DNA from 4 places in the Bradyrhizobium sp. BR 1433 genome. Region 4 is predicted to be linked to each of the others. Evidence: predicted binding sites of a transcription regulator. Region 4 holds the regulator's gene; each other region holds the start of a gene.
What was found. Region 4 encodes PhoB, which activates phosphate uptake and scavenging genes when phosphate is short. Its sites were predicted from a motif close to TGTCATNNANCTGTCAT; they were not measured.
Positions count from the first base shown of each region.

Region 1: the regulator PhoB is predicted to act here: its motif matches at 4,575-4,591, upstream of ACSKB9_RS23670 (alkaline phosphatase D family protein).
Region 2: the regulator PhoB is predicted to act here: its motif matches at 5,294-5,310, upstream of ACSKB9_RS18345 (esterase-like activity of phytase family protein).
Region 3: the regulator PhoB is predicted to act here: its motif matches at 3,554-3,570, upstream of phnF (phosphonate metabolism transcriptional regulator PhnF).

Region 1 covers NZ_JBPUGG010000001.1:4,904,248-4,911,261, reverse strand. Annotated here, with positions in the region: gene ACSKB9_RS23690 (response regulator) at 32-406, shown strand; partial or broken gene ACSKB9_RS23685 (hypothetical protein) at 499-1,619, shown strand; gene ACSKB9_RS23680 (N-acetylmuramoyl-L-alanine amidase) at 1,642-1,860, opposite strand; gene ACSKB9_RS23675 (N-acetylmuramoyl-L-alanine amidase family protein) at 1,854-2,639, opposite strand; gene ACSKB9_RS23670 (alkaline phosphatase D family protein) at 2,949-4,511, opposite strand; gene ACSKB9_RS23665 (TAXI family TRAP transporter solute-binding subunit) at 4,693-6,096, opposite strand; gene ACSKB9_RS23660 (4a-hydroxytetrahydrobiopterin dehydratase) at 6,309-6,614, shown strand; gene ACSKB9_RS23655 (YkvA family protein) at 6,706-7,014, shown strand, end outside.
Region 2 covers NZ_JBPUGG010000001.1:3,741,282-3,748,295, reverse strand. Annotated here, with positions in the region: gene ACSKB9_RS18360 (MFS transporter) at 1-846, shown strand, start outside; gene ACSKB9_RS18355 (mucoidy inhibitor MuiA family protein) at 1,027-2,700, shown strand; gene ACSKB9_RS18350 (enoyl-CoA hydratase-related protein) at 2,870-3,706, shown strand; gene ACSKB9_RS18345 (esterase-like activity of phytase family protein) at 3,894-5,246, opposite strand; gene ACSKB9_RS18340 (heme ABC transporter ATP-binding protein) at 5,486-6,277, opposite strand; gene ACSKB9_RS18335 (FecCD family ABC transporter permease) at 6,274-7,014, opposite strand, start outside.
Region 3 covers NZ_JBPUGG010000001.1:7,179,729-7,186,742, reverse strand. Annotated here, with positions in the region: gene phnK (phosphonate C-P lyase system protein PhnK) at 1-427, opposite strand, end outside; gene ACSKB9_RS34545 (alpha-D-ribose 1-methylphosphonate 5-phosphate C-P-lyase PhnJ) at 420-1,304, opposite strand; gene ACSKB9_RS34540 (carbon-phosphorus lyase complex subunit PhnI) at 1,301-2,404, opposite strand; gene phnH (phosphonate C-P lyase system protein PhnH) at 2,408-3,016, opposite strand; gene phnG (phosphonate C-P lyase system protein PhnG) at 3,021-3,482, opposite strand; gene phnF (phosphonate metabolism transcriptional regulator PhnF) at 3,599-4,324, shown strand; partial or broken gene phnE (phosphonate ABC transporter, permease protein PhnE) at 4,458-5,307, opposite strand; gene phnE (phosphonate ABC transporter, permease protein PhnE) at 5,304-6,188, opposite strand; gene phnD (phosphonate ABC transporter substrate-binding protein) at 6,272-7,014, opposite strand, start outside.
Region 4 covers NZ_JBPUGG010000001.1:4,268,148-4,275,161, reverse strand. Annotated here, with positions in the region: gene pstC (phosphate ABC transporter permease subunit PstC) at 202-1,191, shown strand; gene pstA (phosphate ABC transporter permease PstA) at 1,196-2,041, shown strand; gene pstB (phosphate ABC transporter ATP-binding protein PstB) at 2,038-2,856, shown strand; gene phoU (phosphate signaling complex protein PhoU) at 2,963-3,679, shown strand; gene phoB (phosphate regulon transcriptional regulator PhoB) at 3,825-4,535, shown strand; gene ACSKB9_RS20820 (GcrA family cell cycle regulator) at 4,728-5,240, opposite strand; gene ACSKB9_RS20815 (aspartate aminotransferase family protein) at 5,728-6,936, shown strand; gene argF (ornithine carbamoyltransferase) at 6,936-7,014, shown strand, end outside.

The DNA.
Region 1 (7,014 bases), 640 kb from region 4:
TCCATGCTTTAAAAACGGAAACTGGCACGCCATGGACTTCACCCCCAATGCCGGCATGCCCGGTGACGTCCTCGTGGTTGAGGACGATCCGATCATCTCGCTCTATTTCGAGGACACCATCCTCGGCTTCGGCGCCCGGACGGTGCGCACCGCCACGAACGTCGCCCGGGCGCTCGAGCTGATCGCCGAACGCGCGCCGGATTTCGCGCTGCTCGACGTCGGCCTCGTCAGGGGCGAGATGACGTTCGCGATCGCCGAGCGGCTGGATGCGCTGAAGGTGCCCTTCGCGTTCGTCACGGGTTATGGCGCGGACATCCGGCTGCCGGCGTCGCTCGCCGACAAGCCGCGGCTGACCAAGCCGTGCTCGAGCGAGGCGCTGGAGGCGGCGCTGCGAAACGGACGTTGACGCATTGCCGGCTTCGGCCTCGCCGTCGGCGCGTTCGTCGTCTACCATCCAGCCTGTCGGATTCGGTGACGCAAGCGCTTCGGGAAAGCGTCATGGTGATTAGGATATTTGCCGCGCCCGCAGCCGCGCTCGCTCTCGGGCTGCTGCTAGCGCCGCCGTTCGGCTCGGCCGTCGTCGGTCGCTTCGTGTCGCCAGCTCTCGCTACGCCGGCCGCACTCTCGAGCGAGCAATCGGCCGCGCTTGAGACCCATGACAAAGCCCTGAAGGGCTTCGAGTCGATCCTGCGCCAACGCCGCGCGCAGATCGATGCCAATCAGCCGCTGCCCGACTTGCCGGGCCAGGCGATCTATCTGGCCCGTGTCGAGATGATGAGCGCCTACAAGGACCTCACCGATGCGCTTCCGTCCAGGATTGGAAGACCCAACAGATTCGGAATCCCCCGGCCTACTTCAACGCCGACAATGAGCCGCTGCTCGATGAGTACAGGAAGCTCTTCGACGTCATGGAGGCCCCGCCCGCCGGTGCGCAAACATCCGATACGCCATTCAAGGACGTGGTCGATCTGGCGACGGTGATCGCGCGGGCCAAGGGTCTTGACGCCGCCGACGCCGCCGTCGCGGGCCGTATCAGCCTCGGCCTCTTCTTTGCCGAGACGAACGGCAAGCAGAATGCGGGCAATGCACGATCGAACACCTATAAAGGAAGCCTGCAGACCGGCCCGTCCGAGGATCGCGACGGCCGAAGGAAATGGGCCGCCATCAAGGGGTCGATCGCGACGCTCGATCCTGCGCTGAGCCGTCGCGACGACCGGGAAGAGGCGCGGGTCGGCAACCTCGATCACAGGTTCAATCACTGGACCGCCGTGCGGGACGGCCTCATGAACGCACACGCCGAACTTTTCCCGCAGGTCGCGGCGATCCAGAAAGCGCTGCCGGACCCGATCGATCAGATGAAGGTTTTTGAGCTGATCCAGATCATTCCCACGCCGACCAGGGCAGCGCTCAAATCGGGCAACCTCGTCGGCTACAGAATTTCCGATCCCAGGATCATGCGATATCTGCGCAACAACAGCGTCTTCGCGTTCGGCCGGGCCGACCGGGCAAGAACATCCGCGACCTTCCGCGAGATCCTCGATGCGATGTGGCTGTTCAACGCCAAGTTCGAGCAGGCGCTTGCCAAGTTCAAGGAGATCAAGTCGGGTATGCCGGGCTGAGGAGGAGTTGATCGCTCGGCCGTCAGGGTGGCCCGAGCAGCGCCCATCGCGGCTCGCAGAATTCCTTCACGGCGGAAGCGACGCTGCTGCTGATGAGGTTTTGGCGCTCGGGCGAATCCATCTCGCGTTCCTCGTCCCGGTTGATGATCGAGCCCGCCTCCAGCAGGATCGCGGGCATCGCGGTCTTTCTCAGCACGATGAGTTCATCATTGCTGTAGACGCCGGTATCCTTGTTCAGCAACGGGTGCTGGTAACGACCATGATGGCCTGGCTGTATTGCTCGGCATAATGCAGGCCCTGGGCCTTCATTTCCCCGGCGACCAGTTCGGCGAAGCGGAGGCTGGTCTTGAAGTCCGGATTGTCCCGGGAGACGAACACGGAGTAGCCGCTGAAGCGGTCGCTGAAGTGGCTTTTCTTGCCCTCGAACTCCCAGTCCTCGAGCATCTTGTTGGGCACGGAGTCATGGTGGATCGACATCAGCAGATCCGCGTGCAGATTGTTGGCGGCGGCGACCCGCTTGAAGAGGCTCGGTCTCGCTTTGCCTTCGGTCAGCAGCAGCCTGGTTTCGGCAAAGCCTTCGGCTTTCAATCTCTCCTCGATCAGCTTCGCAAGGCGCAGGTTGAAGGTGAACTCGGCGACATTGCGCGCGCTGATCGCGCCTTCCGATTGCGCGGTATGTCCGACATCCAGCACGATCCGGAACGTCGCGGGATCGCATTTGGCAGCGGCCGGCTTGAGAGCTGAAAGCGGCAGGGTGACTGGCCCAAGGGCGGCCAGCCGCGTGGCGCGGTGCCTGGGCGGAGCGCGGTGCCTTGCCAATTTGCCAGCCCTTGTCGCCTTCGCGCGCTTCGGCGACTTGGCATGCTTGGGTGAGCTCCTGAAGAGATCGGGCAGCCAGCCGGCATCGCTGACTTCGATCGGCAGCAGCGCGAACACTGCGATCGCGACGACCAAAAAGCGGCGAGGCCGAAACCTCGCAACGCTACCACCGAGCACGCGAAAGAATTCGCAGCACCTCATGTTCCGCCCCTCCGGGCCCCCAGCATAACGGCTCTGACATCGGTACCGGAAGATGCCGGGGAGGTCCATCCCCGGCAATCGCGTTGCCTCGCCTTGGCGGCAAGGCCGTCAAGACCAAGAGTCCGGTTCCGTCGTGGCTGTGACCGAACTAGTGTCCCGAATCCGAAGTTCGCATCATTTGCCGCACCTTCGGAGCGAACTTCGGATTCGATAAGGACACTAGCAAACTTATAATTCTAGTGTGCTTTATGAATGCGAAGTTCGTGAAAGTGGCTGCCGCGAAATCGCACGAACTTCGCATTCAGCACACTAGACCGGCTTCGGGTCGAGCGTGATCGCCCACAGCTCGGCGTCGACGCGGTCGCGCAGGCTCACCGTCATCTGCCCGCTCTTGCCGTCGATCTTGACGTGGCCGAAGAACTGCATGCCCGCCGACGGCGGCAGGTTCTGGTTGCCGTCGCCCGGCGCCTTGATGAACTTCACCTCGGGGCCGAAGGTGTTGTCGAGCTCGTTCGGACCGAACGTGCCGGCATGCAGCGGGCCGGAGACGAATTCCCAGAACGGATCGAACTCCTGGAACTGGGCCTTGTTCGGGTTGTAGTAGTGCGCGGCGGCGTAATGCACGTCGGCGGTCAGCCACACTGTGTTGACGATTCCCGCGGTCTTGATGAAGCGCAGGATATCGGCGATCTCGAGCTCGCGGCCGCGCGCCGGACCATCGCCCTGCGCAAAGGCTTCCGAGCCCTTCTTGTTGGCCGCATCGTCATAGACGATCAGCGAGAGCGGCATGTCGGAGGCGATCACCTTCCATGTGGCGCGCGAGTTGAGCAGCGCGCGCTTGAGCCAGGCCATCTGGTCCGGGCCGATGAAATAGGCGTCGGGGCCGTACTGCTCCTGCAGGTTCGGGCCGTTGGGGCCGCGATAGCTGCGCTCGTCGAGCATGAAGACGTCGAGATGCGGACCGTAGCTCAGCGTGCGATAGACGCGGCCCGGCTCGACGATGCTCTCGCCCATCGGATACATCTCGTGGAAGGCCTTTGCCGCGCGCGCCGCGAGCACGGTGATGTCGCGCTCCTTGTAGGCCGCCGGCAGCTGCTTCGACAGCGACCAATTGTTGGTCACCTCGTGATCGTCCCACTGCACGAAGATCGGCACCTCGGCATTGAAGGCGCGGACGTTGTTGTCGAGGAAGTTATACTTGTGGGCGGCCCGGTATTCGTCGAGCGTCTCGGCGACCTTGGCCTTCTCGGGGATCGTGACGTTCTTCCAGATCTTGCCGTCGGGAAGCTTCACCTCGGACGGGATCACGCCGTCGGCGTAGATCGTGTCGCCGGAGTGCAGAAGGAAATCCGGAGCGTGCTTCTTCATCGCGGCGAAGGTGATCATGCCGCCGTCGTCGGGATTGATGCCCCAGCCCTGGCCGGCAACGTCGCCGCCCCACACGAAGGAGACGTCGCGGCGATCGCTCGGCGCGGTGCGGAAGCGGCCGACCACCGGCTCGCCGACGATGTCGATATGGGCGAGGTCGCGGAAGCGGACGCGATAGAAGATGTCCTGGCCGGAGGGCAGGTTCTCCAGCAGCATTTTTGCGGTGAAGTCGCTCTCCGGCAGCGCCGTGATCGGCGGCAGCGTATGGGCGTCCTTGAACGATTCAGTGGTCGCGACCTCGACCATCATCTGCGCCGGCCGGTCCGCACGCGCCCACACCACGCCGCCGTCGACGCCGACATCGCCGGACTGGACGCCGTGGGTGATCACGGGGCGGTCGGCGGCGCGCGACAGATAGGGCATCGCAATCACGCCGGCGCCGGCCGCAGCCGCCGTGGAGAAAAAACGTCGGCGGGTGAGATTTCGCGAGAACCGGATCGTCATGGGGAGCCTCCTCAGGTCACAGCGACAATGCGCCGCAGGCGCGCCAAGACCTAGAAAAATTCCATGACGGAGAGATTACAGCGGCGGGAGTGCGGGACGTAAGGGAAGCACATCTGTCAGGCTCCCTCCCCCGCAAGCGGGAGAGGCAAGGGGAGTTTGCGGTTAGAGAATGGCGGCGCCTCTACGCCGTGCCTGCCGCCCGGAACTGCGTCGCAGCCCGTTGCAAATTCTGCGGCATGCTGAACAGCAGCGCCTTGCGGTCGGCGACGGCGTTATGAAGCTGCTCCAGCGCGATGTTGAACGCGGTCAGCGTGCCTTCCTCGATGGCGCCGTGCTCGAAGCAGTCCAGCGTGTGGCGCAGGATGTCGTCGGCCTCCGCCTGCATCTGGTCGAGTTCCTCGATCGAATCGCTTTGCCGTGCGGTCTTCAGCATCTCCAGCAGGCGTTCGCGCTGCGAGGTGTTGGTGTTGCGCTCGTCATGCTTGAGATAGCCGGCGAACCACGCGCCGGCTGAGCCCATCGCCGAGAACGCCATCAGGCTCCACCAGATGTAGTCGCTGTAGCGGTCGAGGAAGGTTTTCTCCTCGCCGTCGACGAAGGCGGCGGCGCCCGGATGCACCGGAATGGTGGCATCCTTGTCGGTGTCCGGCGTCTCGATCTTGGCGGCGAGCGGGAAATCGGTCTTGAGCGACTGCCGGATCGCGAACAATTGCCGCGTGAAAGCCGCGACCGTCGAGTCCGACAGGCCCTTCCGCGCAACGATGTGATGCGAGAAGCTGATCGTCTTCACCTCATCGTCGGGCCGGTCGGCGGAGCCGAGCGAGCCGGCGGGGATTTCCGCGGCCTCATAGGCCGGATGGTTCTGCGCGATCGCCTCGGAGGCGTCGATCGCAAGGAAGCTGGGCTCGCCGCCGTCGCGGACCGACGCCGTGATCGCATCGATCGTGATCTTGCTGTTGGCCGGGCCGACGGCGAGATAGGCGTCGGCCTTGAGATTTTTGATCGCTTCCGCCGCCTCATTGGCCGGGAATTGAACGATCTCGACCTTCATCGGGTCGACGCCGTATTGCGTCAGGATCAGCTTCAGCAAATTGACATTGGCCGGGGTGCGGCCGACGACGCCGATCTTGCGGCCGGCGAGCTGTGCGATCTTGGTGATCCGCGCGGATTTCCGAACTTTGCCCTTGGCGGGCGGTACCCACATCACCACGACATTCTTGCGCAGGGTCGCGACCGCCTGGGCATTCTTCGGCACTTCGAGATCGCCGCGGATGATGGCGAGATCGGCCTTGCCGTCGGCCAGCGTCTGGGCGCTGGCGGTAGCGCCCTCGGTCTGCACCGGCCTCAGCTTGACCTGGGTGTTCTGCTGGTTGTTGAGGGCCTGCGCCAGAGCCTGCACGACCTTGAGGTCATCGCTGTTGGCAGGACCGACCGCGATCCGCAGCGTCACCGGACGCACGGCGAAATAATAGCCGGCCAGCAACGTGCCGATGATGGCCAGCGCGCCCGCGATCAAAACGAACATCAGCCGCCGCTTTGCCGAACGCAGCGGCTTGGGCGACATGCTGGCGGAGCCGTCTGTCATCGATCTCGCAAACAATCGTCGGGGCTCAATCTCGCAAAACTACCAACGCGCATACATCCTCTATGTGTAGCAAATTACTGAATGGACAGATGTTACAACTCCGTCATGGTTACCAGCGGCGATAGGACGCGATTTCGGCCTTAATTTGGGCGTGGATCCCATCCCGGAGGCCGGTTGTTAGGCTAAAGTCGGCGTCAAACGGGAGGGTTACCATGGTCGAACGGCTGTCAGCGGAGGCGAGGAAGGCCGCCCTTTGGGAACTGGCCGGCTGGTCGGAGGCGTCCGGCCGCGAGGCGATCGCCAAGACTTTCGTGTTCAAGGACTTCAACGAGGCCTTCGGGTTCATGGCCCGCGCCGCCCTGGTCGCCGAGAAGAGCGACCATCACCCTGAGTGGAAAAACGTCTACAAGACCGTCGAGGTGGTGCTGTCGACCCACGATGTCGGCGGGGTGACCAAGCGCGACATCGACCTCGCCAAGGCCATGAACGCGATCGCAAGGCAGCTTGGGGTCAGTTGACCCCGGCGCGTGGAACCTTGCGCGGGTCCGCCGATGTCCCCAGATTCGCATCGTCCGCCGCCGAACTGGCGCGGCGTCGAGGAACCTTGCGATGACATCGAGCGAACACGGTGTGGGATTTGGGCCTGCCGATCGGCTGGCGCAGGACCCTGAAAGCGTGCGCCGCCGTTTCTGGATCAAGTTCAAGAAGGTGGTGGCGGGCCTGCCCTTCGCGGAGGACCTGTTGGCCGCCTATTACTGCGCCTTCGATCGGCAGACGCCGCGCCATGTGCAGGCGGCGCTGCTCGGGGCGATCGCCTATTTCATCCTGCCGTTCGATTTCGTGCCCGACATGTTGCCGATTCTCGGCTTCACCGATGACGCCGCGTTGCTCGCAACCGCGCTCCGCATGGTGGCAAGC
Region 2 (7,014 bases), 530 kb from region 4:
GCGCTTGTCATCGGCTGGCTGAAATTGCCCGAAGTGCCCGGTCACGACGTGCCGCGCCCGAGTTCATGGGCGGCGCTGCTGGTGACCTCGGGTATCGGTGCGCTGACATTTGCGATCGTGAAGGCGAACGATTGGGGATGGAGTTCGCGCGGCGTCGTGCTCGGCTTTGCCGTCGCGACCGTCTCGCTCGCCGCCTTCGCGTGGCATTGCCTCAGATCGAGGAATCCCTTCGTCGATCCTGCACTGTTCGCGGTCAGGCCGTTCACCGGCGCGTCGCTGGTGATGGCGCCTTATTCGGCGGCCTTCGGCGCCATGTTGCTGTCCTGCGCGTTGTGGGAGCAGACGGTATGGGGCTGGTCGGCGTTGAAGACCGGCCTTGCAATCGCCCCCGGTCCGCTGATGGTGCCGATCACCTCGCTGTTGTTTGCCGGCCGGCTGATTGCGCGGTTTGGCGCCGCGGCCGTAGTCTCCGCCGGAATCCTGCTGTTCGCGGCCGGCCTCGCGATCTGGGCGACGCTGCTCGGGGCCGACCCCAATGCGTCTGCCGTCGTCGCGGGCGTGATGCTGATCGGTATCGGCGTCGGGCTGACCTTTCCGACCCTGATGGGCGTCGGCGCCGGCGCGCTGCCGCCATCGTCGTTTGCCACCGGCTCCGGCGTCATCAACATGATCCGGCAGGCGGCACTGGCGATCGGCGTCGCGATCTTCGTCGCGATCCTTGCAACGCCGGTCTCGATGACCGAGCGGATCGCGGCGTTTCAGCGCGGCTGGTGGATCATGATCGCGATCACCCTGGCCGGCTTCGTGCCCAATTATCTGTTCATCCGGCGCAAGGCAGATCGCTAAGGTCCGAAAGACATCGCCGCGCCATGCGGCGGCCGCGACGGTGCCATCGTGGCGCCGCAGGGAAACCCCAATCGAACCAGTCCCTTCCTCGCTGCGTCTCACCACGAGAAACGGCGCGCCCTCGAGCCCGGCGCGCCGTTCGTCTCGCGCGCGATGCGGCGTTTTTTCCGGAGGGATGTCATGTGTAAAATTGCGAATTATCTTGTGACCACCAGCCTGGTGCTGGCGGGTACGCTGGTTGCCGGGCCGCTGCATGCGGCCAATCTCGATGCGGCCTCGCAGGTCGATGCCGTGACCGTCTATCCCGATGGCGCGAGCGTCGCTCGCGTCATCACGCTGGACCTGCCCGCCGGCGACAACACCCTCATCGCCAGGGATTTCCCGATCGGGCTCGATCCGTCCTCGCTGCGGGTCGAAGGCGAGGGCGGAGCGAAGCTCACGATCGGCGCGATCGATACAAAGCTGCCGCAGCCCTTGCTGCCGCCAAATCTTTCCGAGATCGACAAGCGCATCGAGGCGCTCAACGATGAGCGCGCCGATTTGCAGGGACTGATCAGCGCGGCCGAGGCGCGGCGCAAATTCGCCGAGCGCTTTGCCGAAGCGTCGCCCGCGGGCCTCGGCGAGAAGGGCGAGGCGCGTCCGCTCAGCGAGTGGCGCGCGGCGTTCTCGGCGGTGGCCGACGAGGTTGCAACCGCCGACAGCGCGATCCGTGACGCCGAGCGCAAGATCCGTGTGATCGACCGCGACCTTGCGCAGCTCGCAGCCGATCGCACCAGCAAGCCGCCGAGCAAGGTCGAGGTGCGGATCGACGTCGCCTCGCAGGCGGCGACCAAGGCGACCTTGCGGGTTACCTATGCGGTTTCCAACGCCCGCTGGACGCCGCTCTATGACGCCCGGCTCGACACCGGCGCCAAAGACCGCAAGCCCGCGATCGAACTGGTCCGCCGTGCCGAGATCACCCAGTCGACCGGCGAGGACTGGTCGAACGTGGCGCTCGTCGTCTCCACCGTGCGGGTCGCGCGCGGCGGCAACGCGCCCGACCTCCGCTCGCTGATCGTGCAATATCCGCAACCGCCGCGGCCGCTGGCGAAGCTTTCGGGAGAGGCCAGCATGCGCTCGCGCGAAGCGCTGGCGCCCGCGCCGGCCGCCGACGCGGTTCAGCAATTCCGCTTTGGTGGGGGACGCATGGACGAACTGGAAGCCACCGCCGAGGTCGGCGCCTTCCAGGCCACCTTCAAGATTCCCGGCCGCGTCAGCGTTGCCGCCAATGAGGGCGCCAAGAGCCTGCGCATCTCGACGGCGACGATAACCCCTGATCTCGCGGTTCGCGCCGTTCCGGTGATCGACCCGACCGCGTTCCTGGAAGCGAGCTTCGTGCAGGCCGACGATGCGCCGCTGCTGCCGGGGCAAATCTCGATCTACCGCGACGGTATCTTTGTCGGCCGCAGCCGGATGGCCACCGCCGCCAAGGACGAGACAGTGCGGCTCGGTTTCGGCGCCGACGACAAGGTCAAGATCGAACGCACGGTGGTGAAGCGCAACGAGGGCTCCGCCGGCCTGATCGTGACCACGTCGAAGACCGACGAGCGCGCCTTCAAGACCACGGTGCGCAACGGCCACGACTTCCCGATCAAGGTCGCGATCCAGGATCAGCTCCCGGTCAGCGAGAACGACGATATCGTGGTCGAGATGCTGCCGTCGTCGACGCCGGCGACGACGACCAACCTGCGCGACAAGCGCGGCGTGCTGGAATGGGCGTTCGAGGCCAAGGCCGGCGAAGTCCGTGACATCAATTTCGCCTGGCGGATGCGCTGGCCCAAGGACAAGGGCGTCGTGATGGTGCCGGCGGGCTAGAGCCCGTGCCGGGGCTCTAGCGTTGTTGCTTGACGCGTTTTCTTCACGCGAACCGGAACCCACTTCGCTTGAAAACGCTATGAGGACCTGCGTCATCTGCCGATGACAACCCTGCCGATCTCGGGCATCACTTTGCCAAAGGCAACAAAGCCTGAGATCGGGAGGATCCATGAGCTACCAGCACATCATCGTCGATGATCCGCGTCCGCGCGTCCGCCGCATCACGCTGAACCGCCCCGAAAAGCGCAACGCGCTGAACAATCGCCTGCGCGGTGAGATCTTCGAGGTGCTGGAGCAGGCCGACCGCGATCCGGAAATTTCGATCTCGATCCTGCGCGGCGCCGGACCCTGCTTCTCGGCGGGCTACGATCTCTCCGCCGACAATCGCGTCGACCAGCCCTATCACTCGGCATCCGGGCCCGGCCAATGGTCGCGCCATGTCGTCGAGGGCTGGTTCTCGATCTGGGATCTCGCAAAGCCCGTGATCGCGCAGGTGCACGGCTATTGCCTCGCCGGCGGCACCGAGCTCGCGACCGCTTGCGACGTGGTCTACGTCGCCGACGACGCCCAGATCGGCTATCCGCCGGTGCGGCTGATGAGCCCGCCCGACATGCAGTATCACCCGTGGCTGGTCGGCATGCGCCGTGCCATGGAATTGATGCTGACGGGCGACGCGATGTCCGGCCGCGAGGCCGCCGAATGGGGCTATGCGACCCGGTCGTTTCCGCTCGCCGAGCTGGAGACGAAGACGCTGGATTTCGCCGAGCGCGCGGCCAAGGTGCCGATCGAGCTGCAGCAGCTCAACAAGCGTAGCGTCCACCGCGCGATGGAAATCATGGGCGCCCGCGCCGCGATGCGCGCCGGCACCGAGATCCAGGCACTGGCCTTCACCACCGAGGCCAGCAAGGCCTACATGGCGGGCTTCCGCCGCGACGGCGGCAGCGTGAAGGCGCAGCTCGACCAGCGCGACACGACGTTCGGAGATTACCGGACGAAGAAGGAGTGACGTGGTTTGCCGCGCGCGCTGACCGGTGCGGCGATAATGGCCGGTTTAAATTCGCTGTCATGCCCCGCCTTGAGCGGGGCATCCAGTACGCCGCGGCCCATCCACTAAGTTCGGACGTCTCTGCAATACTGGGGTCGCCCGGCCGAGCCGGGCGACGACACTGGTGTGATCGGCGAGAGCAGCCCCGTCACTTCGCCTTCAGGAACTCGCCGACTTCGAGCAGCACGAACTCGTCGTCATCGGTCTTGTTCGGGTCGCGGCTCGAGGAGAATGGCAGGTTGTTGTCGTTGCCGACGATGATGTGGGTGTCGTCGACCCGGTCGACGTTCTCGATGGTGAAGAACGGGAAGGTGTAGACGCCGTCGTTGAGCGGCTTGCGCGCCTTCTTGTTCGGATCGCGGATCTTCATCAGGTCGATATAGGCGATCTTGCGCACCGGCTTGCCGACATTGGCATCGGACAGCTCGATCTTGTAGACGCGCTTGAACTTGGCGAGGTCAGGGAAGCAGTTCTCGCCGCGCTGGCCTTGCGGGCAGGCCTTGTCGGCGGTGCCTTCGCCATTGTCGCGCTCGATCACGAGGCCCTGGGCCGAATCGATCATGTTGAAGTCGCCGATCGCATTGCCGTTCTGCTCGAACACATACTGCCAGTAGCGTCCGGTGAACTTCTCCGCCGCGACGTCGAATTCCAGGATGCGCGAGGCTTCCTTGCCGTCGACCTTCTCCCAATCCTTCTTGTCCGCATCCCACAGCGGCCCCTCGAGCAGGCCGTAGAGGAACTTGCCGTCCTTGGAGGACGCAAAACCTTCATAGCCCTTGGAGCGGCGCAGGTTGACGTTGGTGTAGCTGGCGCCGGGCGCGCCGGGCGACTGCACCGCCCAGTGATCCGGCGAGCGCACCGGCTTGCCGTCGGCGACGGTCTCGAACACGGCGAGGATCTTGCCGGTCTTGTCGGCCTTGAGGATGTAGGGCCCGAATTCATCGCCGATCCAGAAAATGTCGTTGATGATCTGGAAGCCTTCGGTGTCGAAATCGGCACCGGTCAAATAGCGCTTGGCGGTGTCCTCGTGGACGATGCGGAACGGCACCTTCCTGTCGGGATCGTGCAGGAACACGGTCTCCTGACGCTCGATCTTGCCGCTCGCCCAATCGATCTTGTGCCGGTTCAGGTACAGCATCGAGTCCGCCGAGTTGTAGCGCGAGCCCATGCCGTTGTCGGTGATCACCCAGAACGAGCTGTCGGACATCACCTTGATGCCGGAATGGCCTTGCAGCGGCTGGCCCTTGAACGGCAGCGACACGCCGGTCGGCCGCTCGTACGATTTGCCCATCACGGTGCCGATGGCGTCGACGCGCTTGCCGGTGGTGTATTTGCCCGAGGTCTTCAGATCATCAGGGGCGTCGGCGGGCGCGTCGATGAAGCTCTCCGCCGGCATCGCGGCGTGTCCCGCCAGCGTCGCCGGGAATTCGCCCTCACCCTGCGCGAACGCCGATGTGGCGAGCAGGATCGAGGCGACGGAGCAGAGCAGGGACAGGCGCATGGTTGATCTCCCAAAGGATAAACGATGCGGTGTTCTCCGAGCCGCCTGTTACAGCCGCCTGACAGTTTTGTGAACCGCGGATGTTGCGGCGGGATAAGGCTTGCGGCGTTACGTCGCCTCTCTCCGTCATGCCCCGGCCTTGTGCCGGGCATCCACGTCTTTGTTGCAGTTAGAGAGGAAAGACGTGGATGGCCGGGACGAGCCCGGCCATGACGAATAACGGGACCATCGTGAGGCGGTTAGATCGGCCGCATCGTTTGCGGCAGCAGGAACGGTACGCCGTCTCCGGTGTAGGCGATCGCAGCGTCGATCTCGAAGATCTCGCGCAGCGTCTCGGTCTTCATCGCCGCCGTACGGTCGCCGTCGACGGCAAGCCGGCCGCGGTGCAGCAGCAGGATGCGGTCGGCGAACCGCATCGCGAGGTTGAGGTCGTGCAGGATCGCGATCACCGCGGTGCCGCGGGCGGCGCGCCGCCGGGCCGTTTCGACCAGGTCGATCTGGTGCCGCAGATCGAGGCTCGAGGTCGGCTCGTCCAGCAGCAACAGTCCCGGTCCATGCAGCGCTTCGCCGCAGGCGAGCTGCACCAGCACGCGGGCGAAATGCGCCCGCTGCTGCTCGCCGCCGGACAGTGTCGGCAATTGCCTGAAACGGAAACGCGCGAGCCCGACCTCGTCGAGTGCCGCCTCGACCAGCGCCCGCGCCACGGCACGCGGGCTTTCGCCTGCGCCCATGCTGACGATTTCCTCGACGGTGAACGGGAAGGTGACGTTGACGTGCTGCGACAGCATCGCGCGGTGCTGCGCCAGCGCGCGCGGGCCGTAAGCTTGCAGGTCGCGCTGCCTCAGCCTGATCGCTCCGCGCGACGGGCGCAGGTCGCCCGACAGCATCCGCAGCAGGGTCGATTTGCCGGCGCCGTTGGGACCGACGATCGCGACCATCTCGCCGGCGCCGATCTGCAGCGACACCGCATCGACCAGATCGGTGCCGCCGACCGTCATCGATACCGACTGTGCTTCGAGCAGGGCCGTCATAGCGACACCAGCCCGCGCTGCCGCAGCAGCATGGCGAGGAAGAACGGCGCGCCGATCGCTGCCGTCAGGATGCCGATCGGCATTTCCGCGGGTGCCACGATGGTGCGCGCCACGGTGTCGGCGCCGACCAGGAGGATGGCACCGAGCAGTGCGGACGCCGGCAGCAGCAGCCGATGCGCGGGCCCGATGACGAGCCGCAGCAGATGCGGCACCACGATGCCGACGAAACCGACCACGCCGCAGACCGAGACCGCGACCCCGGTCATCGCCGACACCAGCACGATCGAGATCCGCTTCAGCCGTTCGACGTCGACGCCGCTGTGGAACGCCTCGGCCTCGCCGAGCACCAGCACGTCGAGCCCGCGCGCGATCGAGAGGCAGGCGACCAGCGCGACCGCCAGCACCGGCGCCAGCGCTGTGAGCTTGCTCCAGGTCGCGCCGCTGAGCGAGCCGAGCAGCCAGAAGGTGATGTCGCGCAGCTGGCGGTCGTCGGCGACGAACACCAGAAGGCCGATGCCGGCATTGGCGATCGCGGCGATCGCAAGCCCGGCCAGCAGGAAGATCGCAATCGATGTCCGGCCGCCGCGGCTGGCGATGCCGTAAAGCACGATGGTCGTGATCAGCGAGCCGGCAAAGGCCGCGATCGGCAGCAGCTGGTGTTGCAGGAAGCGCAGGCTTTCGCCGAGCTGGCTGTCGGTGAACACGATCGCGGCCGCCGCGGCAAACGCGCCGCCGGA
Region 3 (7,014 bases), 2.9 Mb from region 4:
CCAGCCAGGTCGACGCGGTATCGCGAATGCGGCCGTAATGATTCCAGCCGACCGCCATCAGCCGCTCGCCGACATTGGCGCCGGCCGAGACGCCCATGCGCAGGCCCTGCGCCGTGTCCTGGTGCACGAAGCCCCAGTCGGTGCGGAACAGGAAGCGTCGCTCGGCCTCGCCGAGTTCAGCGAGATCGCGCAGCACGCCGTCGCGCATCCGGTAGGACACCCGGCCCGCGCTCGGCGCGAGCTGCGCCGAGAGCAGCTGCAGCAGCGTCGACTTGCCCGAGCCGGATTCGCCGACGATCGCCAGCACCTCGCCGGGATAGAGCGCGAACGAGACGTCGCGGCAGGCCGGAAGCCGGCCGTAGTTCTTGGCAAGCCCCACGGCCACCAGCAGCGGCTCGTCGTTCTCGAGGCTCGAGAGCTCAGACATGCGCCTTCTCCTTGTGCGGCGCTGCGCTCTCGGTGCCGTGATGGCCGGCGGCCTGGCGCTGCTCGCAGAAGTCCGTGTCGGAGCAGACGAACATCCGCCCGCCCTTGTCGTCGGTGACGATCTCGTCGAGATAGGAATTGTCGGCGCCGCACAGCGCGCAGGGCGCGTTGAAGCGGTAGCGCGTGAACGGGTGATCCTCGAAGTCCAGCGACACCACGGTGGTGTAGGGCGGGATCGCGTAGATGCGCTTCTCGCGGCCGGCGCCGAACAGTTGCAGCGCCGCGCAATTGTCCATCTTCGGATTGTCGAATTTCGGCGTCGGCGACGGGTCCATCACGTAGCGTGCGTTCACCTTCACCGGATAGGCATAGGCGGTCGCGATATGGCCGAAGCGCGCGATGTCCTCGTAGAGCTTGACGTGCATCAGCCCGTATTCGGCGAGCGCGTGCATGCGCCGCGTCTCGGTCTCGCGCGGTTCGAGGAAGCGCAGCGGCTCGGGGATCGGCACCTGATAGACCAGCACCTGTCCGGCGTGCAGTGACGCCTCGGGAATGCGGTGCCGGGTCTGGATCACGGTCGCGTCGGTTGTCGAGGTCGTGGTCGCAACGCCCGCGGTCTTGCCGAAGAACTTGCGGATCGAGATCGCGTTGGTGGTGTCGTCCGAACCCTGGTCGATCACCTTCAGCACGTCGTCGGGACCGAGGATCGCCGCCGTCACCTGCACGCCGCCGGTGCCCCAGCCATAGGGCATCGGCATCTCGCGGCTCGCAAACGGCACCTGATAGCCGGGAATCGCGATCGCCTTCAGGATCGCGCGGCGGATCATCCGCTTGGTCTGCTCATCGAGATAGGCGAAATTGTACGTCGGCGCGTTCATTCCGCGGCCTCCTGGAGTTCGACCGCCTGATCGGCTTCGGCGAATTCCTGCCGCAGCTTGCGCAGCAGGCCGAGCTCGGACTGGAAGTCGACATAATGCGGCAGCTTGAGATGCTCGACGAAGCCGGTCGACTGCACATTGTCGGAGTGCGACATCACGAACTCCTCGTCCTGCGCCGGCGCTCCCACCTCCTCGCCGAGCTCGCCCGCGCGCAGCGCGCGATCGACCAGCGCCATCGACATGGTCTTGCGCTCGCTCTGGCCGAAGGCGAGGCCATAGCCGCGGGTGAAGCACGGCGCTTCGGTGGTCGAGCCCTTGAACTGGTTGACCATCTGGCACTCCGTCAGCTCGATCGAGCCGAGCGGCACGGCAAAGCCGACGTCCTCGGCGAACAGCTCGACCTCGACCTCGCCGAAGCGAATCTCGGCGGCGAAGGGATGGTTGCGGCCATAGCCGCGCTGCGTCGAGTAGCCGAGCGCGAGCAGGAAACCCTCGTCGCCGCGCGCCAGATTTTGCAGTCGCAGATCGCGATCGGCCGGGAAGCTCAGCGGCTCGCGCGTGAGGTCGCCGACCGGCGCGTCGCCATCTGCCTGCGGCGAGGCTTCGATCAGGCCGTCGCGACCGAGAATGTCGGTGACCCGCGGCGTTGCCGCCTGCGAAGCTTCCGCGGTCGCCGGCTGCTCCGGCACGAAGCCTTCCGTGAGCTGCGGATCGAGCAGGCGATGGGTGTAGTCGAACGTCGGCCCCAGGATCTGGCCGCCCGGAACGTCCTTGAAGGTCGAGGAGATGCGCCGCCGCACCTGCATCTCGCCGGTATTGACCGGTTCGGTGGCGCCAAACCGCGGCAGCGTGGCGCGGAAGGCGCGCACCAGGAAAATCGCCTCGATCATGTCGCCGCGGGCCTGCTTGATCGCGAGCGCCGCAAGCTCGCGGTCGTACAGCGAGCCCTCGGTCATCACGCGGTCGACGCCGAGCGCGAGCTGCTCGGAGATCTGCGCCAGCGTCACCTCGGCCACATCGCGATCGCCGCGCCGCTCATGCGCGAGCAGACGATGAGCGTTCTCGATGGCGCGCTCGCCTCCCTTGACGGCTACATACATCGCTCACACTCCACTTGCGATCAGCCGCGTGGTGCGCGGGATCGCGACAATATTGTCGTCATGGACCAGCACGACGTCGATGCCGCGCGGAAACAACGCCTCGTTGATCGCAAGCCGCTGGAACAGGTCGCGCGGCTTGATCATCGCCTGCAGCACGGCGCTGCCGTCGATGCCGGGTCCTTTCAGCTCGAAGGCCGGGCCCTGCGACAGGCTGTCGACCTGCAGGATCAGTGTGGTCGACCTGTCAGGATATTCGCTGCTGCCGAATGCGAAGCGATCGAGCGCCGGCAGGCTCGCGGCATCGCCGATCAAAGCGAAGCTCGCGATCGAGGAATTGGCCACCACCGGCGCGCTGGCGTGAAACTTCAGCCAGCGGGCGGCGTCCGGCGTCGCCGACATCGCGGCGTCGAGCCAGATCGGCGTGTCGTGATCGAACAGCGTCAGCGCGATCGCGGCCGAGCCGCGCATCATGCCGGCCGGTGTTCCGACGCTCGCGGCGACGCGCTGCACGCTGCCCGGGCGCGCCATCGCATCCATCACGGAACGGAAAGTCGACTGCGCCGACAGCACCTTGTCGGCAAAGCCCGCGGGCATTTCGGCAATCGTCGTCATTGCATCATCCCTCACCGCGCACCATCGTGTAGAAATCGACCCGCGTCGCCGCGGTTTCCGCTGCCTTGCGGCCGCGTTCGGCGTTCATGGCGACGCGCAGCGGCGCGATCACCTTGGCCTCCACCTCGCCGGACAACTCCGCCGACTGCACCATGGCGTCGCACAGCGCGATCATCTGCGCCTTCCGCGCGTCGCGGCCGAGCGTGTAGCCGAAGCCGACCTCGCCGGTCGCAAGCCGCACCGCCGCGCGCGACACCGTCGCCTCGCCGAGATTGAACGGCGCACCGTCGCCGCCGATCCGCCCACGCAGCATCACAAGGCCGTTTTCCGGCTCGCGCAGGTTCTCATGCGCGGGCACCGCGATCGCCGCCAGCCTGCCGGCGATATCAGCAGCGGCGGCGTGCGCCAGCACCGTCATCGCGGCCTTGCGCTGGGCCTGTTTGCTGTTTGGTCCGGTCGAACTCATGGGCAAACCTTTGGGCAACCTTGCTTGCATCAAGTTGTCTATGATACTAGACAACTTGATAGCGGAGCGCCATGACTGTTTCGTGACAAACCAAAGATTTCTGGTATCACCGCGCCATGAGCATGCAGGAAAGTTCCGGCGTCGCCTTGTGGCGGCAGGTCGCCGACGGCATCGAGCGCGGCATCGCTGACGGCCGCTTCGCCGCCGGCGAAAAGCTGCCCGGCGAGATGGAGATCGCCGAGACGTACCGGGTCAACCGGCACACCGTGCGGCGGGCGCTCGCCGCATTGGCCGAGCGCGGCCTGGTGCGCGCGGAACGCGGTAGCGGCACCTATGTCGAAGCCCAGCGCCTCGCCTATCCCTTGCGCTCACGCACGCGATTTTCCGAGATCGTCGGCGCCGGCGGTCACGAGCCGCGCGGCCAGCTGATCGATGCGAGCAGCGACACCGCCAATCGCGAGATTGCGCGCGAGCTCGGCCTGAAGATCGGTGCGCCGCTGATCCGGATCGAAGCGGTGCGGCTCGCCGACCGGACGCCGATCTGCGTCTCCACCACCTGGCTGTCGGCCGAGCGGTTTCCCGATGCCGGCAGCGTGTTCGCCAACGTCCGCTCGATGACGAAGCTGCTCGGGCATTACGGCGTCAAGGACTACCACCGCGCCTCGACCCGGATCACCGCGGCGATCGTCGATGCGACCGACGCCGCGCGGCTCGACCTGCCGCTGGGACGGCCGGTGCTGGTGGTCGACGCCACCGACGTCGACATGCTGGACCAGCCGCTGGTAACCAAGCGCTCGCGCTTCGCCGCCGAGCGCGTGGAGTTTCTGGTCGAGAACGGCTGACGTGCTTCTGCTCCCTCGCCCCGCTCTTGCGGGAGAGGGGCCGCCTCCACAAAGCGGATAAATATGAGTGCGGGGAAACACCCTCACCCGGATTGCTGCGCAATCCGACCTCTCCCCGGGGCGAGGTAACTTTCTACACCACCGCCCTTTGCCCGATGATCGCAAAGCGCAGCTTGCTCGAGATGAAGTCGATCGCGGCAACCGCGATCAGGATCATCAGGATCAGGAACGACACCTTCTGCCATTCCAGCACGCGGATCTGTTCGGCAAGCTGCAAGCCGATGCCGCCCGCGCCGACGATGCCGATGATGGTGGCCGAGCGGGTATTCGACTCGATGAAGTAGAGCACCTGCCCGGCGATCACGGGCAGCACCTGCGGCAGCAGGCCGAAGCGGATCTCGTGCAGCGCGTTGCCGCCGGAGGCGCGGATGCCCTCGACCTGCTTGCGATCCGCGGCCTCGATCGCCTCGGAGAACAGCTTTCCGAACGCACCGAAGTCCGACACCATGATCGCCAGCACGCCGGCGAACGGACCGAGGCCGACGACGTTGATCCAGACCAGCGCCCAGATCAGCGTATCGACGCCGCGGATCGAGTTCCAGGAAGCGGCGCACCGGAAAGCGGATCAGGTTCGAGGGGATGATGTTGCGCGCCGCCAGCAGGCTGACCGGCAGCGCCAAAACCGCGGCAAGCGTGGTGCCGAGCACCGCGATCGACAGCGTCTCGCCGAGCGCCTGCATGTAGAGCGGGAACGACGAGCCCGGATTCGGCGGGAGCATCAGCATGGTGATCCAGCCGAGCTGGCCGAGGCCCGCGATCAGCCTGGACGGCGAGAAATCGAGATCGACCAGTCCGAACACGAAGATCGCGAGCGCCGCCGCGATCATGGCCGGCATCGCCAACCGTGCCGATGCGGGACGTTCGAAGACGTCGGGGTACTTCGCGCGCAGTTCCGTGGTGTCCGGCCTCGGCATCTGGCTCATCGACGGGTCTCCTTGCCGAACAGCCGGCCGCGCAGCCAGCCGGTCGAGATGTCGATGATGAAGACCGTGACGATGATGGTGATGAGGATGGCGCTGACGTCGGAATAGTAGAACTTGCGGATCGCGACCACCAGCTCCTGGCCGATGCCGCCGGCGCCGACGAAGCCCATCACCGACGCCTCGCGGACGTTGATCTCGAAGCGCAGCAGCGCATAGCTGGCATAGCCGGCCGAGACCTGCGGCAGCACGGCAAAGCGCATGCAGGACAGCCAGCTCGCGCCGGTGGAGCGGATGCCCTCGACCGGCTTTATGTCGGCATTCTCGACGATCTCGGCGAACAGCTTGCCGAGCGCCCCGGTGGTGTGGATCGCGATCGCCAGCACGCCGGCCATCGGCCCGAGGCCGAACGCGATCACGAAGATCAGCGCGAACACGATGCCGGGGACGGTGCGCGCGAATTCCAGCAGGCGGCGGATCGTGAAACGTACCCATGGGCCCGGCGACGTATTCTGGGCCGCGAAGAAATTGAGCGCGAAGGCGAGCACCGCACCCGTCAGCGTGCCGACATAGCTGATCAGGATCGTCTCGCCGAGCATCTTCAGCCACTTATGCCAACCCCAGAACCATTCGGCGGGATCGGTCCAGACCCGCGCGCCGGAATCCAGCGTCAGGATGCGATCGAAATAGCTGACGAAATTGCCGAAATAGGTGAACAGCGTGCGCAGGTTCACTTCCGCGCCGAACGCCGCGATCACCAGCACCGCACAGAATGCCGCCGTTGCCAGCGCGGCCTTCAACCGCTTGCGTGCGACGGACTTGCGGTAGGCGTCCTCCAGCGTCGCCAGCTGCTGCGCTGGAAGAATGGATACGGCGGTCGCCATCGACGCGTGCCAGTCCGGTTCGGAATTGAGTGGGGAGAAAGGGCCGGGCTATACGCCCGGCCCTCGTGACGTCAGGCGTGCGATCAGCTCGCCTTCTTGCGCAAGCCGTCGACGAACTTGATCAGCTCGATGGTGCCGTCCCAATCCTTGGTGGTGGCGGGATGGAAGCCCTTCTTCTGACCGTCGGACAGACGGTCGAAGGCGGCCTTGTCCTTGGTCGGGGCGTCGAAGAAGGCCTTTGCGATCGCAGCCTTCAGGTCCTCCGGAAGATCGGTGTTGTACGCATAGGGGCCGTTGATGATCAGCGCCGACTTGTGGATGATGCGGAAATCATCCTTCTTCATCGCCGAGCCGTCGGCATTCTTCAGCATGCCCTTGGTCAGCATCTGGGCGAGCGTGGAATCGTCCTCGTTGGTCCACTGGTTGGCGGCCACATCAACAGTTCCCTGCGACAGCGCCAGGACGGCGTTCTCGTGGCTGCCGGTGAACACGACCTTGCCGAAAAAGCCTTCGGCGTTCGCGATGCCCATCTTGTTGAGTTCGAAGCGCGGCACGTTGTTGCCGGACGTCGAGTTCGGATCGACCAGGCCGAGATTCTTGCCTTTCAGGTCCTCGACGGTCTTGTACGGGCTCGACGCCTTGACGAAGAACACCGAGTAATAGCCGGTCGAACCGTCGGCGTTCATATCGTTGGCGAACGCGTCGGTCTTGACGCCGGTCAGGCGCGCGCGAGAGAACGAGGCCGAGCCGTAGCTGGCGATCTGGATGTTGCCGGCGCGCTGGCCTTCGATGACGGCCGCGTAGTCGTTGGCGATGCGCAGTGTGA
Region 4 (7,014 bases):
TGCCGATCGCGGCACAGGTCGAGCGACCAAGACCCGGTCTCCATCACCGCGGCGACAAGCGCGGGATCGAGGCCGGGGTTCGCGCCTCAAGGGGCGTGGCTGGAACGACGACGCCCGGCCAAATGCGTCAGTGACGATCGCTTCGGGGCGTAGCGGTTTGCGTGGCTTTTGCATACTAAAGAGGGGATCGGCGTGGCAGACATGGCTGTTCAGAGCGATGTGATGGAAGCCGCGGGACCTTACGATCGCGCCAAGGCCCTCAGCGCCTTCAAGCTCGGTGACCTCACTTTCTATTGGATCACCCGCATCTCGGCGATTTCGGTTCTGTTGATCCTCGGCGGCATCATCCTGTCGCTGATCGTCGGCGCCTGGCCGGCGATGAAGGAATACGGCATCGCCTTCCTCTGGACGCAGCGCTGGGCACCCTCGGCCGATCCACCGGTGCTCGGCGCGCTCGGCCCGATCTACGGCACGCTGATCACCTCGGTCATCGCGATGCTGATCGCCATTCCGGTCGGCATCGGCATCGCCGTGTTCCTCACCGAGCTCTGCCCGCAAATGCTGCGCCGCCCGATCGGCATCGCGATCGAGCTGCTCGCCGGCATCCCCTCGATCATCTACGGCATGTGGGGCTTCTTCGTGCTCGGCCCGTTCCTTGCCAACACGTTCCAGCCCTTCATGATCCGGATCTTCGAGGGCGTCCCGGTGCTGGGTGCGGTGTTCGCCGGCCCGCCGTCCTATCTCAGCCTGTTCAACGCTGCGCTGATCCTTGCGATCATGGTGCTGCCCTTCATCACCGCGATCTCGGTCGACGTGTTCAAGACCGTGCCGCCGGTGCTGAAGGAAGCCGCCTACGGCATGGGCTGCACCACCTGGGAAGTCGTTCGCAGCGTCGTGATCCCCTACACCCGCGTCGGCGTGATCGGCGGCATCATGCTGGCGCTCGGCCGCGCCCTCGGCGAGACCATGGCGGTGACCTTCATCATCGGCAACTCGTTCCGCATCTCGTCGTCGATCTTCGCGCCGGGCACCACGATCTCGGCGGCGATCGCCAGCGAATTCGCTGAGAGCGACGGCCTGCACCAGTCCGGCCTGATCCTGCTCGGCCTGCTGCTGTTCGTGCTGACCTTCTTCGTGCTCGCCGGCGCGCGGCTGATGCTGATGCGGCTTGAAAAGAAGGCGGGGAAGTAACGCCATGAACCCGATCTACAAATCCCGCCGCCGCAGCGACATCGTCATCCGCGCACTCTGCGTCGGCGCGGCTCTGTTCGGCGTCACCTGGCTGGCGCTGATCCTGATCACGCTGCTCTATAACGGCCTTGCCGGCCTCAGCGTGCAGCTGTTCACCCAGAACACGCCGCCGCCCGGCTCGACCGAAGGCGGCCTGCTCAACGCCATCGTCGGCTCGGTCATCATGACCGTGATCGGCGTCGGCATCGGCGCGCCGCTTGGCCTGTTCGCCGGCACCTACCTCGCCGAATACGGCAAGCACGACAAGCTGACCTCGGTGATCCGCTTCATCAACAACATCCTGCTCAGCGCGCCCTCGATCATCATCGGCCTGTTCATCTATGGTGCGGTGGTGGTGCCGATGCGCGGCTTCTCGGCGATCGCAGGCAGCCTCGCGCTCGCGGTGATCGTGATCCCGGTCGTGCTGCGCACCACCGAGGACATGCTGCTCTTGGTGCCCAATCCGCTGCGCGAGGCCGCCTCCGCGCTCGGCCTGCCGCGTTCGCTGGTGATCAAGCGGATCGCTTATCGTGCTGCGCGATCGGGTCTGATCACCGGCGTGCTGCTGGCGACCGCCCGCGTCGCCGGCGAGACCGCGCCGCTGCTGTTCACCGCGCTGTCGAACCAGTTCTTCAGCCTGGATCTGACCAAGACGATGGCCAACCTGCCGGTGACCATCAACAACTTCGTGCAGAGCCCCTACGCCTACTGGAAGGAGCTGGCGTGGAGCGGTGCGCTGCTCATCACATTCACCGTGCTCGCGTTGAATATCGGCGCGCGTATCCTTGGTGCCGAAAGGGCCGCAAAATGACCGAGCTTTCCGTCTCCACGACTGCCGCAGGCCACGTTCCGCAGGTTCCGCTGCCGGAAGCGCCGCCGAAAGTCACGGTGCGCAATCTCAACTTCTATTACGGCGAGCACCACGCGCTGAAGAACATCAACCTGACGCTCGGCACCAACCGCGTCACGGCGTTCATCGGCCCGTCCGGCTGCGGCAAGTCGACCCTGCTGCGCATCTTCAACCGGATGTATGACCTGTATCCGGGCCAGCGCGCGGTCGGCCAGCTGATGCTGGACCAGACCAACATTCTCGACCCCAAGCTCGACCTCAACTTGTTGCGCGCGCGCGTCGGCATGGTGTTCCAGAAGCCGACGCCGTTCCCGATGACGATCTACGAGAACATCGCCTTCGGCATCCGCCTCTACGAGAAGATCTCGAAGTCCGAGATGGACGACCGGGTCGAGAAGGCGTTGCGCGGCGGCGCGCTTTGGAACGAGGTCAAGGACAAGCTGAACGCCTCCGGCCTGTCGCTCTCCGGCGGCCAGCAGCAGCGCCTGTGCATCGCGCGCACCGTGGCGGTGCGCCCCGAGGTGATCCTGTTCGACGAGCCGTGCTCGGCGCTCGACCCGATCTCGACCGCCAAGGTCGAGGAGCTGATCCAGGAGCTCTCCGAGGACTACACGATCGCGATCGTCACCCATAACATGCAGCAGGCGGCGCGCGTCTCCGACAAGACCGCCTTCATGTATCTCGGCGAGCTGATCGAGTTCGACGACACCAACAAGATCTTCACCTCACCGAGCGATCGGCGCACCCAGGACTACATCACCGGCCGGTTCGGTTGACCGGCGCATGATCCGGAAAAGTGGAAACCGGTTTTCCGATCAGGTCATGCTAAAATTCACGACACGATACCATGATCCCCGGGATCATGGTTGAGGGAGACAAGCGATGGCTTCTGAACATACCGCCAAGGCATTCGACAGCGACCTGCAGGAGTTGACCCGCCTGGTCGCCGAGATGGGCGGCCTGGTCGAACGGATGATTACCGAGTCGGTCGACGCGCTGATCCGTCGCGACGTCGCGCTCGGCAAGCGCGTGGTCGCCGCCGACATCGAGATCGACAATCTGCAGCGCAACATCGAAGAGCGCGCGGTGCTGACGATCGCCCGCCGCCAGCCGATGGCGATCGACCTGCGTGAGATCGTTAGCGCGATGCGCGTCGCCACCGACCTCGAGCGGATCGGCGACCTCGCCAAGAACATGGGCAAGCGCGTCGCGGCGTTGGAGAGCGATTTCCAGCCGCTGAAGCTGATCCGCGGCCTCGAGCACATGACCGACCTCGTGCTGTCGCAGGTCAAGTCGGTGCTCGACGCCTATGCCGCGCACGACCTGCCGGCGGCGATGAACGTCTGGAAGGGCGACGAGGAGGTCGATGCGATCTGCACCTCGCTGTTCCGCGAACTGCTCACCTACATGATGGAAGATCCGCGCAACATCTCGTTCTGCATCCATCTGATGTTCTGCGCCAAGAACATCGAGCGGATCGGCGATCACGCCACCAATATCGCCGAGACCGTGTTCTACATGATCGAGGGCCAGCAGATCACCGACAAGCGCCCGAAGGGCGACATGACCACTTTTGCCACCACGGTGCCGGGCAACTGAGGCATGATCGGCAAGCGCGGAACCGGCAAGAGCGAAACTGGATGATCCTCGCGACAACTCGTTTCCGCGGGGACTATGCTCGAGGAAGTAAGCGTTTCGGTTTGCGTCTGGGCAACGGATCACCACAGAGAAAGAACTTAGACCGATGAGCGCACGCATTCTGGTAGTCGAAGACGAGGAAGCGCTGACGACGCTGTTGCGCTACAATCTCGATGCGGAAGGCTACGATGTCGAGACGGTGGGGCGCGGCGACGATGCGGATACAAGGCTGAAGGAGCGCGTTCCCGACCTCGTGGTGCTCGACTGGATGTTGCCGGGCCTGTCCGGCATCGAGTTGTGCCGCCGCCTGCGGGCGCGGCCCGAGACCAAGCAGCTTCCGATCATCATGCTGACCGCGCGCGGCGAGGAAAGCGAGCGCGTGCGCGGGCTTGCCACCGGCGCCGACGATTACATCGTCAAGCCGTTCTCGGTGCCGGAGTTGCTGGCGCGGGTGAAAGGCCTCTTGCGCCGGGCCAGCCCGGAGCGGCTTGCGACCGTGCTGACCTATGGCGACATCGAGCTCGACCGCGAGAAGCGCCGCGTGGCGCGCTCGGGCCGTCCCATCGATCTCGGGCCGACCGAGTATCGCCTGCTCGAATTCTTCCTCGAGCATCCCGGCCGCGTGTTCAGCCGCGAGCAACTGCTCGACAGCGTCTGGGGCCGCGACATCTACATCGACGAGCGCACCGTCGACGTGCATATCGGCCGCCTGCGCAAGCTGCTCAATCCGGGCCGCGAGCAGGATCCGATCCGCACCGTGCGCGGCGCCGGCTACGCGCTCGACGACCGCTTTGCCAAGGCCGAGCCGCAGCCGTAACGGGCGTTGGCTTAGCCCCGGCCCATCCAGCGTCGTCATTGCGAGCGTAGCGAAGCAATCCATTTCACCGCAAACGCGGAACGATGGATTGCTTCGTCGCTAACGCTCCTCGCAATGACGGTGGAGGCCACAAAAAAATCCCCGCTTTCGCGGGGATTTGTTTTTGAGGTCTTCCGTCGTTTTCCCGAGTGCTCACTTGATCTGCGGTTTCGCCGACGGCCGGCGGCGATCAGCGGCGGGCTGGTAGGCGACGCGCGAGTGATGCGCGCAATAGGGCAGGCCGCCGAGCGCTTTGCCGCCGCAGAAGAAGAATTCCGGGCTCGAGGGATCGCCGACCGGCCAGTGACAGGTGGCCTCGTTGAGCTCGAGCAGCGACAGCCGCTGGCTCATCGGCACCACATTGTCGTAGGAGATCGGATCGGGCTCCATCTCGGCCTCGAAGGCGTGCGCCAGCGCGGTGTTGCCGCGCGAGACCGGGCGCGCCACCCGCATCATGTGCTGGGCGGGGCGGGCCTTGCGCTGCCGCGGCGCGGCCGTGGAGGGTGCCTTGGCGCGGCCGGAGAGGCCGAGCCGATGCACTTTGCCGATCACGGCGTTTCGCGTCACATTGCCAAGTTCCGCCGCGATCTGGCTGGCCGACAGGCCGGACTCCCAGAGCTTCTTCAGCTGCTCGACGCGATCGTCGGACCAGGTCAATACAGTCATCGCATTCTTCCCTTCGCGTAGCGCCGGCCAAGCATTGGAGCGGCGCTGCGAGCCAATCTGGACAAATATCCCTGCGGCCAGAATCCCTTAGCCCTCGCCGGGCACGGTGTTGCGCCCGAACGTTTACGCGAGACACAAAGGCTACTTAGAGGGTCCAGTACCGCCGCACGAGATGTCGTACCCGACAGGCCAAACGCTACAATATGGCGTGACTCTGGCGCAAGAGTCCGCGGCCGTGCGTCCACATGTTCCCACACAGTTAAGCGTTGCGATGAGGCTTTTCCACCGCACCGGAATGCCCCGGATTGCGCTCGTTTCGCATTGCAGGAAGGCCACTTCGTGGCGATTGACACTTACCGACCGCAGCATACAATGCCCGCCACGTGCCGCCCGCAAAGGCGGCCGTTTTGTTTTCCGAAGCTGGCCGTTGCTGCGCTGGCGTCAAGGCGCGCGGCAATTGTCGGCTCAAAAGCCGTCAGTGATCGCCATGACCAACGCTGCCACGTCGCATCTGCTCCCCGTCTTCGCCAGGGTCGATCTCGGTTTCGAGCGCGGTGAGGGCGCCTGGCTGATCGCAACCAACGGCGACCGCTATCTCGATTTCACCTCGGGCGTCGCGGTCAACGCGCTCGGGCACGCGCATCCGTATCTCGTCAAGGCGCTGCAGGAACAGGCGACCAAGCTCTGGCACATGTCGAACCTGTTCAAGAGCCCGGACGGCGAGGTGCTTGCCGCGCGGCTGTGCGAGCAGAGCTTTGCCGACTTCGTGTTCTTCTGCAATTCCGGCGCCGAGGCGATGGAGGGCGTGATCAAGCTGGTCCGCCATTATCACTTCTCCAAGGGCCATGGCGAGCGCTACCGCATCATCACCTTCGAGGGCGCCTTCCACGGCCGCACGCTGGGCACGCTGGCGGCGACCGGCTCGGCGAAATATCTCGAGGGCTTCGGCCCGCCGATGGACGGTTTCGACCAGGTGCCGCATGGCGACATCGAGGCGGTGAAGAAGGCGATCGGCCCGCACACCGCCGGCATCCTGATCGAGCCGGTGCAGGGCGAGGGCGGCGTGCGCTCGGCGCCGCAGGCGTTCTTCAAGGCGCTGCGCGCGCTGTGCGACGAGCATGGCCTGCTGCTCGCTTTCGACGAGGTGCAGACCGGCATGGGCCGCACCGGCGAGCTGTTCGCCTACAAGCGCACCGGCGTCACGCCGGATGTGATGTCGCTGGCCAAGGCGCTCGGCGGCGGCTTCCCGATCGGCGCGGTGCTGGCGACCGCGCAGGCTGCTGCCGGCATGGCGCCCGGCTCACACGGCTCGACCTTCGGTGGCAATCCGCTCGCGGTCGCCGCCGCCAATGCCGTGCTCGACGTCATGCTGAAACCCGGCTTCTTCGAGCATGTGCAGAAGATGTCGCTGCTGCTCAAGCAGAAGCTCGCCTCCGTCGTCGACCGCTATCCCGGCGTGCTGTCGGAGGTGCGCGGCGAGGGGCTGTTGATCGGCGTCAAGGCCGTGGTGCCGTCGGGCGACCTGATCGCCGCGCTGCGCAGCGAGAAGCTGCTCACCGTCGGCGCCGGCGACAATGTGGTGCGGTTCCTGGCGCCGCTGATCGTGACCGAGGCCGAGATCGACCAGTCGATCACCGCGCTCGAGCGCGCCTGCGCGACATTGTCGGCGGCGCAGCCGAAGAAGGCGGCTGGATAATGAGCAAGCCGGTCCGTCACTTTCTCGATATCAACGAGCTGCCGCTCGGCGAACTGCGCAACATGCTGTCCGCCGGAG